2 regions of the Streptomyces sp. NPDC107559 genome follow, and region 1 is predicted to be linked to the other one. Evidence: riboswitches for the same ligand, from Rfam matches in the RefSeq annotation. Region 1 holds a riboswitch; the other holds the start of a gene.
What was found. A riboswitch is a leader RNA that binds a small molecule or an ion and turns the genes downstream of it on or off. The one in region 1 is predicted to bind cobalamin.
Positions count from the first base shown of each region.

Region 1 (3,899 bases):
GACCGGTTGCCGTGCTGCCTGCTGCGTGCTGCCTTCCCGCTCCTTTGTCGCCGACGGCCGACACGGAAGGCTCCGCTGATGAACTCCACCAAGCGTCCCACCACCGGACGTACGGCTTCCCGCACGCTGGTCGCCGCCGCGCTGGCCATGGCCGCCACGGGCGTCACCGTGACCGCCGCCTCGCCCGCGTCCGCCGACCCGCTGGCCAGTTGCACACCGACCAAGGGCGCGATCGTCGCGGTCGACTTCGCTCCCTGGGGTGGCTCCGTGGTGCGTGGGTGCGACGCCAGCCCCACGACGGGGTACAACCTGCTGCACAACGGCGGCTTCACGACCGCGGGAACGCAGCACGACGGGCCCGCTTTCATCTGCCGCATCGGCAACTCCGGTTTCAACAGCGGCACTCAGTACCCGACTCCGACACAGGACGCCTGTGTGCGCACGCCTCCGGCCTCCGCCTACTGGTCGTACTGGATCGCCCCCGCCGGACAGACCACCTGGACCTACAGCCCGCTCGGCGCCATGGGAGACAAGCCGAAGGCCGGGGAGGTCGAGGCCTGGGTCTACGGCTCGACCAGCATCGACGGGACCACCGGGAAGCCCAAGTTCACCCCGGCCTCCGTCCGCGCTCAGTGACAGAACGCCGAGGGTGGCGGACCCGGGCCAAGTCCCGGGCGTGCCACCCTCGGCCACCTGCGCGTTGGCTGACGACGCGCCGTGCTGCCCAGCAGCGTTCCCGAAGCCTCACCTCGCTGACGGTCACTCACGGTGGTGCGTTGACGTGGGCCGATGGGCGTGGTGTCATATCCTGCTTTTCGTTTCAGCGATCAGGGGAAGCCGGTCGAACTCCGGCGCTGACCCGCAACCGTGGGCCCGTCGACAGACGGGCGAGCCGGATCACCTGCGTTGAAACCGTTACACGATCCAACACCGTCGAGGTCTGCGGTGTGGAGCGGGCCGCCGGATCACCTGCCGCGCCTTCGCCTCCGCGCACGCGTCGCTCGCGATCGACCGAAGGGGTCATCGTGAACTCTGTTCCCAGCGGGTACCAGCCCGAAAGCAGAAGGGCAGCGGCCTCCGCCACCGCGTTCCTCCTGCTCTCCACTCTCGGCGTCTCACTCTGGGCGGCAGTTCTGCCCGCCCATGCCGAGACGGCCGGCGCGACCACTTCTCCCTCGGTCTCCGCCACGGCGGACACGAAGCTCCACACGGCCACGGCACGTCCTGCCGTGCCCGACTTGAAGAAGGGAACGGCCTACCTTGTCGCTCCGGCCCAACTGATCGACGGACACTACTATGCGCCCTTCGGCGGTGGGTTCGCCGACTTCGGTCTCACCATCGACGGCGCCTACGCGCTGGCCGCGATGCGGACGAACGACGCGGCACTGACGAAGATCGTGAACTTCCTCGACCAGCAGAAGACGGACGAGACCGGCCGCTCGATCAACGACTGGACCGGAATCGGAACGCCTTATGCGAGTGGCGGTTCGATCGGCAAGGAGGCGCTGCTCGCCGAGGTGGCTGGCAAGGATCCCCGTGCGTTCGGCGGTCACGATCTGATCGCCGCCCTGGACAAGGCGATCTGCACTGAGGCCACTACCGGCGCGGACACCTCGTGCGCGGCTCCCGGGTCGTACACCTACGCGCCGTCCGTGTTCTCCCAGGCACTGGGGATCATGGCGCAGCTACGGGCCGGCGACACGGCCAACGCGGTCGCACCCATCGCTTACTTGAAGGGTCTCCAGAACGACAACGGCTCCTGGCCGAGCCTCATCCCCTCGACGCACGACTCGGACGTGGACTCCACGGCGATGGCGCTGATGGCCCTGTCGCTCGCTCCCGACGGAGCCGACTCGGCCGCCGTCGCCAAGGGCATCGCCTGGATAGCGAAGCAGCAGAAGACGGACGGCGGGTTCCCCGGCGCGGCCGGTGACTCCACCAACTCGGCGGCGCTCGCCGTCCAGGGGCTCAGCCTCGACGCGGAAACGTACAAGACGCACATCACCAAGGCACTCGCCTTCCTCGCGAGCCAGCAGAACAAGGACGGCGGGTTCAACGTCGCCGCCGATGCCCAGCAAGGCTCCGATGTTCGTGCCTCTACTCAGGCGCTCGGCGGCGCCACCGGTATCTCCTTCGGAACACTGGCGCTCGGTACCGTGACGGACCCGTCGACCACCCCGTCGTCCGGGTCGAGTCCTTCACCCACTCCGTCGTCGTCCTCCTTCGTCTCACCGTCACCTTCGCCGACGGCGACGTCGTCGCCCGACTCGACGGCCGTGCCGAGCATCAGCACCGTTCCGGACGGATCCGACGCGACGGAGACGTCTGCCTCGTCCGTGCCTCTCGGCCCGGGCGCGAACGACACCACCGTCGACGGCCAACTGGCTTCGACGGGAGGCGATATGCGCACGGGGGCGATCCTGACCGCAGCGCTCATGGCAGCCGGAGGTGCTGCCGTCGCCACGACCAGGCGCCGTCGCGCGGGCGACGCACGGCACCGCTGACAACCGGCGGGCGGCTGGCTGGCCGTCGCCGCCGGCGGCGCACGAATGTGCGCTGCGCGGTGGAGTCCCGCACCCCCGTGACCGTGGTTTCGGCGGGTCTGCCTACGGCGCGGTGCCAGTCCCGGGCGATCCTGTCATCCGGTGCGAGCCCGGCCGCCGGTCGGTGCGGGCGTCTCAGCAAGCAGAGTCGCGGTGCCGACGCACCAGAGCCGCGACCGCACAGCGCAGGCAGCGGGTCTCCGCGCCCTCGTACTCGGAGGCCTCGGTGCCGGGGCGGGGCTCACCACACGCCCGGGCCACCGTGTCCGCCCGCTCGGGGCACACGTCCTGCGCCGCCTCGACGAGCGACTCCAGGTCATGCAGCAACTGCTCGGTCCGCTTCGCCTGATCCGCGAGCACCCGCACGCGGGCGCTCTGGCCGCCGATCTGCCGTCGGCTGGCCATCAGTTGCTCGAACTCCTTGACGGTCAGGGCGACGGCCTCGCGGCCGCCGAGGGTGATGTGGCGGGGCTGGGGTTGTCTGGCCACTGGGGTCTTCCGCTCCTCGCCTCGGTGGTCACGTCGGCTGGAATGGGGACGAAGATGCGCCGATGCGCCTCCGTCGTCCGATGGTGTCGGTACCCAGAAAACGCGGGAGGGCCCCCGGATGGTTCCGAGAGGCCCTCCTGTGTCCTGCTTGTGTCCTGAAGTGATCAGTTCGCGGCCGGAACCGTCCGGGTGGACGCGACTGCCACGGGCTTGGGCTCCAGCAGACGTTCGGCCAACTCGCCGAAGACGAGACCGAATCCGCCCCACAGGACGGCCTGCATGGCGAGCGCGGAGAGGCGGAAGCGCCAGAGCAGGGTGGCCGGGAAGTCCTTGGGGACCTCGTTGATGACGGGCAGGAACGCGTAGGCCAGGCCGATGACGACGGCGAAGGCTACGACCGCGACGACCGCCGCGTTCCAGTTGCCCAGACTCGGGGCGAGTCGCTTGCCGAGAATGGTGGCACCGACGGCCAGAAGCACGCTGAGGACCATCATCAGGAAGTACAGGGTCGTCCGCTTGCCGATGGTGTCGGGGTCGCCGACCGACGGCGGGTTGGCCGGGTACTTCAGGAACGGCACGACGTACACGGCGAGCAGCGCGCAGCCCGAGAGCAGGAGGGCGGTCGCCCGTGCCCCGAACCGGCCGACGCGGCCGAGTGCGAAGCAGTAGGCGAGCGCCGCGATGCCGCCGAAGGCGATGCCGTAGACGAGTACGCCGGTGGCGAGGCCGGCGGTGGACTGGAGGCTGCGGGAGACGAGTTCGACCTCGTGCCCGTGTGCGTGGGAGTGGGCCTCCTCGAAGCCGATGGCGCTGTCGACGTTCGGCTCACCGAGGAAGTAGGCGACGACCAGGGCGAGTACACCGGCA
Region 1 is NZ_JBVKBD010000006.1:226,251-230,149, forward strand. It holds partial or broken gene ACZ7OY_RS20255 (prenyltransferase/squalene oxidase repeat-containing protein) at 79-630, shown strand; cobalamin riboswitch at 799-923, shown strand; gene ACZ7OY_RS20260 (prenyltransferase/squalene oxidase repeat-containing protein) at 1,026-2,504, shown strand; gene ACZ7OY_RS20265 (hypothetical protein) at 2,679-3,032, opposite strand; gene ACZ7OY_RS20270 (CbtA family protein) at 3,197-3,899, opposite strand, start outside.

Region 2 (8,926 bases), on a different contig from region 1:
ACTGGAGCGGCTTCCTGCTCCGCGGGCCCTTGCCGATCCCGGCGATGGCCTGGCACATCGCGTCGACGACCTGTGTCGACAGGAACTCGTGGCCCCGGTAGGCCGAATCGGTGGGGTACGAGGCGTAGTGCGGGGCACCGGCGTCGGCGTACCGGTCCATGAACTCCAGGCGGGCGGGCGACTGGTCGTCCACGATGTGCAGGTCGGTCATCTGTGCGAACGCCGCCAGCGCCAGGGTCGGGGGGCCGAAGCGGTTCCACAGGTCGGTGCGGATGGTGTGCGGCTCCCCCGGTCCGGCGACGAGCCGCTGGTAGCCCGTGCCCTGGGCGTAGCTCGCCCGCTGCACCGTCTGGTCCCACGTGGTGGGCACCCGTGCGTCCGCCGCGGAGGCGGCCGCCGCCTGTCCCGCGGCGATCGAGGTGGCGGCCTCGGCGGCGGCGCGGAAACCGCCCGCGTCGATGGCCGCCGCCACCACACCCGCTCCGGTCGTCGTCAGTAGCCTTCTTCGCGAGATGCCCACGCCATGTCTCCCAGGAAAGGTCGAACTCGTCTCCCTCTCCCGGCGTTCCATCCCGTTCCGCCTCGTTCCACGGGACCGCCGGCGGCCGCCGACGAGGTGCAGTCCCTGGGTGGCGGGCAGGGTGTTCAGCGACATGGATGGCGCTCCGCAACTCGAACTCATGAGGATGCGCACCGTCCGGCGGCGCGCGCATAAGGGCAAAAAGGTGAGGCGGCCCACGCGCCACTCACCGCGACCGTCTCCACGGCACCTCGATCGCCTTCCCGCGCGACTGTTCGCGTACGAGGACGCCGAGCCGGATACGCTCATGGGCCCCGGACCGGCGGTCCGGGGTCCGTACCGGAGGAGCGACCCCGTGACGAGCCGTGTCACCTTCATCACGCCCGCGACGAGTGCGTCGATGCGCCGGGCTCGCTTCGACGACGGTGACCCGATCGACGACCACGGCGCGGCGCGGGCCCGGGCGGCGGCCGGTTCGCTGCCGCCGGCCGTCCGGGTCCTCGCCTCGCCGAGCGTGCGCTGCCGCCAGACGGCCGCGGAACTGGGTCTCGACCCGACCGGCGAACCGGCGCTCGCGGGCGGGGACATGGGACGGTGGCGCGGCCTGGCCCTGGACGAGGTAGCCGCCGCGGAGCCGGCGGAACTGGCACGCTGGCTGTCCGACCCGGCGGCCGCTCCGCACGGCGGGGAGTCGGTGCGGGAGGTGTGCGAGCGGGTCGCCCGCTGGCTGGAGGCGTCGGCGGGGCACGACGGCAGAGTGCTGGCCGTGGTGGAGCCGGAGATCGTACGGGCCGCGGTGATCCATGCGCTGGCCGCTCCCGAGGCCGCCTTCTGGCGCCTCGACGTGCCGCCGCTGACGGCGACCGAGCTCACCGGACGTGCGCACCGCTGGAACCTCCGGCTCGGCAGGCCGCTCGGTCCGGCGACCTCCGCCGACACGGAGGACTGACCGCACCGGACGCCGAGAGGGCCCGCGGACGGTTCCGCGGGCCCTCTCGGCGTGACGACGGGATCGCTACGGGGCGGCCACCGCCGAACCCGATGGGACCCTCACGGGTTTCGGGTGCAGCAGCCGCTCGGCCAGTTCGCCGAAGACGAGGCCGAAGCCCGCCCACAGCGTGGCCTGCATGGCGAGGGCGGAGAGCCGGAACCGCCACAGCAGGGTGGCCGGGAAGTCCGCCGGGACCTCGTTGACGACGGGCAGGAACGCGTACGCCAGGACGATCACGGCGATGAAGCCGAGGACGGCGACCACGGTGGCGTACCAGGTGCCCAGTCTCGGCGCGAGCCGCTTGCCCGCGATCACCGCGGCGACCGCGAGGAGCACGCTGAGCACCATCATCAGGAAGTACAGCGTGGTGCGCCTGCCGATGGTGTCGGCGTCGCCGACCGACGGCGGGTTGGCCGGGTACTTCAGGAACGGCACGACGTAGACGGCGAGCAGCGCGGTGCCCGACAGCAGCAGCGCGGTGGCGCGGGGGCTGAAGCGGCCGACGCGCCCGAGGGCGAAGCAGAAGGCGAGAGCGGCGATGCCGCCGAACGCCACTCCGTAGATCAGCACGCCGGTGGCGAGGCCGGCGGTGGACTGGAGGCTGCGGGAGACGAGTTCGACCTCGTGCTCGTGGGCGTGCGCGTGCGCCTCCTCGAAGCCGATCGCGCTGTCCACGCTCGGCTCACCGAGGAAGTAGGCGACGACCAGGGCGAGCAGGCCGGCCGCGAGGCCGGCGAGCATGCCCCGCACGAGCAGGTTTCTGACTGTTGCGGAGTTCACGGGAGTTCGGTGCCCCTCGTCAGTGGCAGGGGAAGCCGAGCAGGTGGCGGGCGTCGTGCACCCACTCGTGGACGTCCTCGCCGGAGACGACGGAGGTGGCGCCCTGCTCGGCGCCGACGAAGTACAGCAGGACCAGCATCAGAATGCCGAAGAAGACCGCCCAGGGGGCAATGTCCTTCAGCGGCAGCTTGCCGGTGACAACGGGGGTGGTGGCGGTCGGCTGAGCGACGTGCTGCGCCATGGCAGGGCCTCCTCTGGGAGTTCGCGTCCCATCTCGGTGGTGCACAGGACGACGGCCCCGGGTCTGACTCGCGATGCGCTCCCGTCGAGGAGGCATCGTCCACAGTGGCGCGACCGTGCCGGATTCTCACCGGCTTCCGTGATCCCGTCGTCGTATCAGCACGACAGTACCGTGTGACGTATGCAGGGCCAATAGCGCGTCAGCAGGGGTGATCCCGCGCCCTGTTGGGCACGGGATCACGGGCGTCCTCAGAGCACCGAGCGTCGTGCGAGCAGGAGGAGGACCAGCAGCCCCGGGGCCATCGGCAGCCATGCGGTGAGCAGGCGGTAGCCGAGGACGGCCGAGATCGCCGCCTGGCCCGGCGCCCCGTCCGCGGTGAGCGCCAGGGCGAGCGCGGCGTCCAGGGAACCGAGACCGCCCGGCGTGGGCAGCAGCACCGCCGCGCCGCTGGCGACGAGGTACGCCATGACCACACGGCCCGTGGACAGCCCGAGGCCGAGCGCGTGGACGACGGCGACGACCACCCCGGCGTGCAGCAGCACGAACGCGGCCGAGCCGCCCCACAGCGCCCAGGCCCGCGCCCGGCACCGGTGCACCGCCCGCACCTCGGCGAGGGCCCGGCCCGCGGCGCGCCGCAGCCGTGGGCTCGCCGCGACGGCCACCACCACGGTCCCGGCCGCCACCGGCAGCAGCAGTACCAGCCCCTGCGGCACCCGGGCCGGCACCCGTACGGTGTCGGGCGAGGTCAGCAGCAGGGTCAGGCCCAGTGCGCAGCGGACCAGCCCGCCCGCCGCCGCCTTCACCGCGAGCGCGGTCGCCGAACGGGCCGTGGACAGTCCGCACCGGGTCAGGAAGCGCAGGTTGACCAGGGTCGCCCCGGCCCCGGCCGGCAGGAGATGGTTGGCGGCGGACGCGGCGAACTGCGCGGCCACGAGCCGTCGCCGCGGCAACCGTTCGGCGACCGCGCCCTGCTGGACGACAGCCGCGCACACCCAGGTCGACACGGCGGCGACGCAGGCGAGCAGCAGCCATGCGCGGTCGGCGGCGGCGAGCCGGTCCGCCCCGCTGTCCAGGACGTCCCGGTGCGAGACGAGGAACCCGCAGGCGGCCAGGAGTACCGCGAGCGTGACCCCCAGCTGCCAGTACCGGCGTCGGCCCGCGGCCACCGGCAGGTCGGTCGCGGTCACGCCGGTCCTCGCGCGCGCCGGACGAAGGGAGAGCCGTCGGCCATCGTGCACCTCTCGTCGTAGCGCGCCACGGGATCGACTCCCCTACAGTCCGTAGGGTCGCACCGCACCCTACATTTTGTAGGGTTAAAGGCAGGTGAGAAGATATCCGCGCGTCTCGGTAAGGTGGCCGACATGGCTGGCACCGGCCCACACAAGAGACCCGGACGGCGCAGTGCGGGCGAATTGGAGGGCGCGGTCCTGGCGGCCCTGTGGGCGGCGGAACGGCCCCGGACCCCGGCCGAGATCCAGGCGGAGCTCGGCGGCGACCTCGCCTACAACACCGTCCACACCATCCTCAAGCGCCTGTACGACAAGGGACTCGTGCTGCGGGACGCCGACGGGCGGCGCGGTGCCTACCGGCCCACGCGCGACGCGGCCGAGCTGACCGCCGCGGCGATGCGCGACGCCCTCGACCGCGGCCCGGACCCGGTCGCCGCTCTCCAGCACTTCGTGACCGGGCTGAGCCCGGCCGAGGAGCGCGTACTGCGGGAACTGCTCGGGGAGAGCTCCCCCTGAACTCCGTCTGAGCTCCGTCCGAGCACCTCCTGAGCGCCTCCTGATCTCCTCCTGACTCCCCCTGCGCGGGGCCGGATCCCTACGCGGAAGGCCGTTCAGGATGCGTTCAGGATCGGGGTGCCAGGGTGCGGATCATGACCGCAGAGCACATCCTCGACGACCGGCCCCGCATACCGCCCGTACATCGGATGGCGAACAAGGTGCCGGAGGTGACCGTCTACTTCTGGATCATCAAGGTGCTGACCACCGGCATGGGGGAGACGGCGTCGGACCTCCTCGCGCGGCTGCTCGGCCCGGTCCCCGCGGTCGGGCTCGGCGGGCTCGCCCTGGTGGCCTCCCTCGCCGTGCAGTTCGCGCTCCGCCGTTACGTCGCCTGGGCGTACTGGACGGCCGTCGTCATGGTCAGCGTGTTCGGCACCATGGCCGCCGACGTGCTGCACGTCGGCCTCGGCGTGCCGTACGCGGTCTCGACCCCCGCCTTCCTCGCCGTGCTGGCCATGGTCTTCGTCCTCTGGTACGCGAGCGAGCGGACGCTGTCCATCCACAGCATCGGCACCCGCCGTCGCGAGGCGTTCTACTGGGCGGCCGTGCTCGCCACCTTCGCCCTCGGCACCGCCGCGGGTGACCTCACCGCGACCACCGGCTTCGGCTACCTGGGCTCGGTCGTCCTCTTCGCCGCCGCGATCTGCGTGCCCGCTCTGGCCCATCGCTTCGGCGCCCTGGGCGCGGTGGCCGCCTTCTGGACGGCGTACGTCGTCACCCGGCCCCTGGGTGCCTCCCTCGCCGACTGGATGGCGCTCGGCCGTACCCGCGGCGGCCTCGGGCTCGGGCTGGCGCCGGTCACCCTCGCCTGGACGGTCGCGATCATCGGGTTCGTCGGCTACCTCGCCGTCACCCGGCGCGACACGGACGTCGCACCGGGCTCGTCCCGCGCGTTCTGATCGCACCGCCCACGGCCGGCTCACCATCGGTCGATGAGCAGCAGCAGAAGCACGACGGCCACGCAGCTCACGGCGAGGAAGCAGATCAGCCACCGGTCGTCGGACGAGTCCGCCCGGTGTCCGTCACCGGTGGGCGTACGACGCGCCACGACCGGCGCGGGCGGCCCGGACGACTGGTGGGCGGCCTCCCGCGACGTCTCGCCGGGGGCCTTGCGCAGGTGCCGGACCAGTTCGTACCAGACCTGGTCCGGCAGCTTCGGCATGCCGTGGACAGGGGAGTCGAGCAGCAGTTCCAGGAAGCGGTGCTCCACCGGGCCGCCCTGTTCGCACAGCCGGCGGAACAGGACCACCAGGCTGTCCTGGATGCCCCGGTGTCCGGCGTACGGGAGGACGGCCCAGTGGAGCAGCCAGACGGCTGTCTCCGCCGTGAGGTGGTCTTCGTGTTCGCCCGGTTCCCCGGCGGCGGCGGTACGGCGGTGGCGCAGGAACAGCTTGTGCTTCAGCAGGCGGCGGCAGACCCGGTCCGCCTCCCGCAGGGTGCGCCGGCCCGCCTTGACCGCCAGCGCGGCGAGCATGAGGTCGGCCTCCTCCCGCGGGACGTCCTGCTTGGCGAGGCGTTCGAGCAGTTCGCTGTCGGGCATCCGGTCGCGGCCACTCGACGACGACGTCCGCGATTCGTGCCGCCGGCGGCCGAGGCCGAGCCTGCGCGCCAGGCGCACACCTCTGGTCGGCAGTTCGGGCAGCGCCCAGTGATACCCGGTCGGCCAGGGCGGCCGCCCGTCCGGCGAGTGCGCCGGGGACTGCTCCGGGGTCGCCTGCTGCGGTCCCTCCGCCCGTACCGGACCGCGGGGTCGCGGGTGCGGCTGGGTGAGCGGTTGGGGCTCGGTGTACGACTGCTGCCGGGTGTGCGCGGGCCGGGTGGCATCCGTCGCCGGGCGGGCGGACGGCACCGGCCGGGACGACGGCGGTGCCGTGGCGGACGTCGGCTCCTGAGCGGGTGTGGACCGGGTACGGCCCGTCGCGGGCGGGGAATGCGGCTGGATGCGCGGCCGTCGCTCACGCTGATGCCCGTACAGCTGGTCCCGGTACGGTCCTGCGTCCGCACCGGGACCGGATACGTCGTCGGGCCCGGCGTATCCGTCGGTCCCGTGGGCCGGGCCGGGGCCGCCGGTGGTCCCCGTGTCCGGCCGCCGTGCCCCCGGGAACGTGGGGTGGTGGGCACCGGCGTACGGATCGGCGGGATCCGGCGACCGGACCGCCGCCGTGCCGGTCCCCCGCCCGACCGGACCGCCCACCCGACCGCCGACCGGGCCGTAAGCCGGGCCGACCGGCCCGTGTACGGTCTTCGCGGCCGGACCGCGAACGGAGGCCGGACCGGGACCGGGCTCTGGTCCGGGCGCTGGTCCGGGACGGGGCTCCGGTCCGCGAACGGTCTCCGGTCCGCGAACGGTCTCCGGTCCGGGACCGGCACCCGGGCCAGAGCCGGACTCGGCGCCATAACCGGGTTCGACGCCAGAGCCGGGTTCGGGTTCGAGTCCGGGCCGGGGTCCCTGGTCCGGCTCGGTCAGCGCGGTCTGCTCCGTCAGCGTGGCCGGAGGCGCACTCGTGGGCCTAGGCGCACTCGCGGGCGCGGGCATGGGCGCACTCGCGGGCGCGGGCGTAGGCGCACTCGTAGGCGCGGGCGTAGGCGTAGGCGAGGGCGCACTCGTGGGTGCCGTCGGCTGGTGCCGCGGGCCGCGGGCCGTCCCGAGCAATCGGCCCAGCGCGAGCAGTCGTTCAGGCGCCGGAAGCTCGGCCTCCAAGGGCACCTGCTTGAACAGCGCCCGCAGGTCGGCCGGGTAGTCCGGGTCCGCCACGAACAGTCGGACCAGCTCCCTCGCGACCGCGTCGGCCTCGTCCCGCGGTGCGTTTCCGAGCGTGATCCGCTCCACCCGCGCGTCCTCGGTCGCCGACCTGCGCCAGGCCGGTACACCCACCACGCGCAGCCCATGGGTGTCGGAGGTGTCGCAGGTCGCGTACGTCCAGTAGTCCTGTCCGAGCCAGTCGCCGAAGATGCCGCACAGCCCCCAGACGAGCAGCGGTGTCTCGTTCGCCCCGGTTGCGGAGAGGTCCGGGATCCGGACCGACATCAAGCGCTCCGGGGTGCGCAGCAGTTGGGCCGTCACCACGGTGAGCGGTCGCGCCACCGTGTCCACCCGCGCGCTGAACCGCCGCCACTCCCGCTCCGCCGTCTCGTCGAACGCGCCGGGCGCGACCTGACGCAGCCCGCGGAGGTCGGCACCGGCCAAACCCGCCGCAGGCACGGGGAGTTCACTGAGCGTCAGACAGAACCGGGGCTTGAGGACAGTGCGCCCGCCGACCAGGGCGTGGGATTCCGTACTGGTGCGGCCATGAGCGTCGAGGCCGCTCCTGCGGTTGACGACGACCACTTCACCGCTCCTGCTCAGCTGACGGACCTGGCTCGGCCGCTCGCTCCCCTCCACCCGCAGCAGCGGCGCCAGTTCCTCTCTCAGCTCCTCGGCACGCTCCCCCGCACACGAGTACGCCACCGCGGTGATGCCCGTGCCGTTGCGGTCCCGGTTGCCCTCCCAGCGGAAGACGATCTGGTCGAGCCACTCTTCACTGCGCTGGTCCACGTCAGCTCACATCCCCATCGTGGACGGCCGGTGCGCCGGGTCCTCGGTCAGCAGCCCGCACATGGCGAGGATCGACAGCAGCGGGCCCAGCACCCGCCGGGAGCGCACCCCGTGCGGGAAGCGGCCGTTGGTCGGCTGGCCCCCGGTCGCGGAGGCGAAGTGCAGGGTGCAGCGCAGGGCGCTGTCGAACGGCCGCAGCCAGGCGGGCGCTGCATGATGACGCAGGAACGCGTACACGTCGCGGCTCTCCTCCCGCACCGCCCGCGGGTCGAACGGGGCCGTGGACGGCCGGCTGAGCCAGCGGTCCACCGGGGGTTCGAAGCGCAGCAGGTCCGCCTTGCCGACCACCAGGGCCGTCGCCACGTCGAGGTAGGCCCCCTGCCGGGGCAGCCGGTCGAGCACGGTCTCGAACGCGGGGTCGCTCCGGCTGACGCGCAGGCGGTACCGCTCGCGCGGCTCGTCGAGCTGGGGCAGGCCGCAGGCGAGCAGCGGGTCGACGACGAAGACCAGGGCGTCGACGCCCACCAGGAAGCTCAGCAGCGCGTCCGTCCGGACCAGGTCCTCGCCGCCGAGGTCGAAGAAGGCCACCGGCCGCACCTGGCCGTCCGCGCCGGTGAGCAGCAGGGCCTCGACGAACTCGGCGAACGGCGTCTGCCCGGTGGCCTCCAGCTGCTCGCCCGCGCGCAGCGGTGCCACCCGCTCCTTGAGGAACACCGAGTGGTCGGCGGGATTCACCGACTGCCACCGCACCCCGAAGGGCGCCAGGCAGCCGTCGGTGATCTCGGCGACCATCTGGGCCAGCAGATGGCTCTTTCCGGTGCCCGACGTGCCGACCATGGCGACGGTCAGCGGGCGGCCGTGGGTCAGATAGGGCACGGGGATGTAGTGCTGGCTGACGCCCACGGTGTTCCGGCACAGCTGGAAGGCCCCGCGCAGGACGTCGGCACGGCGCAGCGGGTTGCTGAGGCCGCTGGTGTCGAGGCGTTCGTACTGCGACTTCTCGTTGCGCACATGCAGCGCCCGCTCGTCGTAGACGACGATCTCCAGGCAGTACGGGCAGAAGATCTGCCCG
Region 2 is NZ_JBVKBD010000014.1:22,217-31,142, forward strand. It holds gene ACZ7OY_RS32140 (TIGR03767 family metallophosphoesterase) at 1-520, opposite strand, end outside; gene ACZ7OY_RS32145 (histidine phosphatase family protein) at 876-1,469, shown strand; gene ACZ7OY_RS32150 (CbtA family protein) at 1,536-2,291, opposite strand; gene ACZ7OY_RS32155 (CbtB domain-containing protein) at 2,311-2,532, opposite strand; cobalamin riboswitch at 2,568-2,721, opposite strand; gene ACZ7OY_RS32160 (lysylphosphatidylglycerol synthase domain-containing protein) at 2,781-3,719, opposite strand; gene ACZ7OY_RS32165 (BlaI/MecI/CopY family transcriptional regulator) at 3,894-4,277, shown strand; gene ACZ7OY_RS32170 (COG4705 family protein) at 4,412-5,218, shown strand; gene ACZ7OY_RS32175 (hypothetical protein) at 5,239-7,854, opposite strand; gene ACZ7OY_RS32180 (hypothetical protein) at 7,861-8,926, opposite strand, start outside.
Region 2: linked by a shared signal. The riboswitch ahead of ACZ7OY_RS32155 (CbtB domain-containing protein) and the one ahead of ACZ7OY_RS20260 (prenyltransferase/squalene oxidase repeat-containing protein) in region 1 are both predicted to bind cobalamin.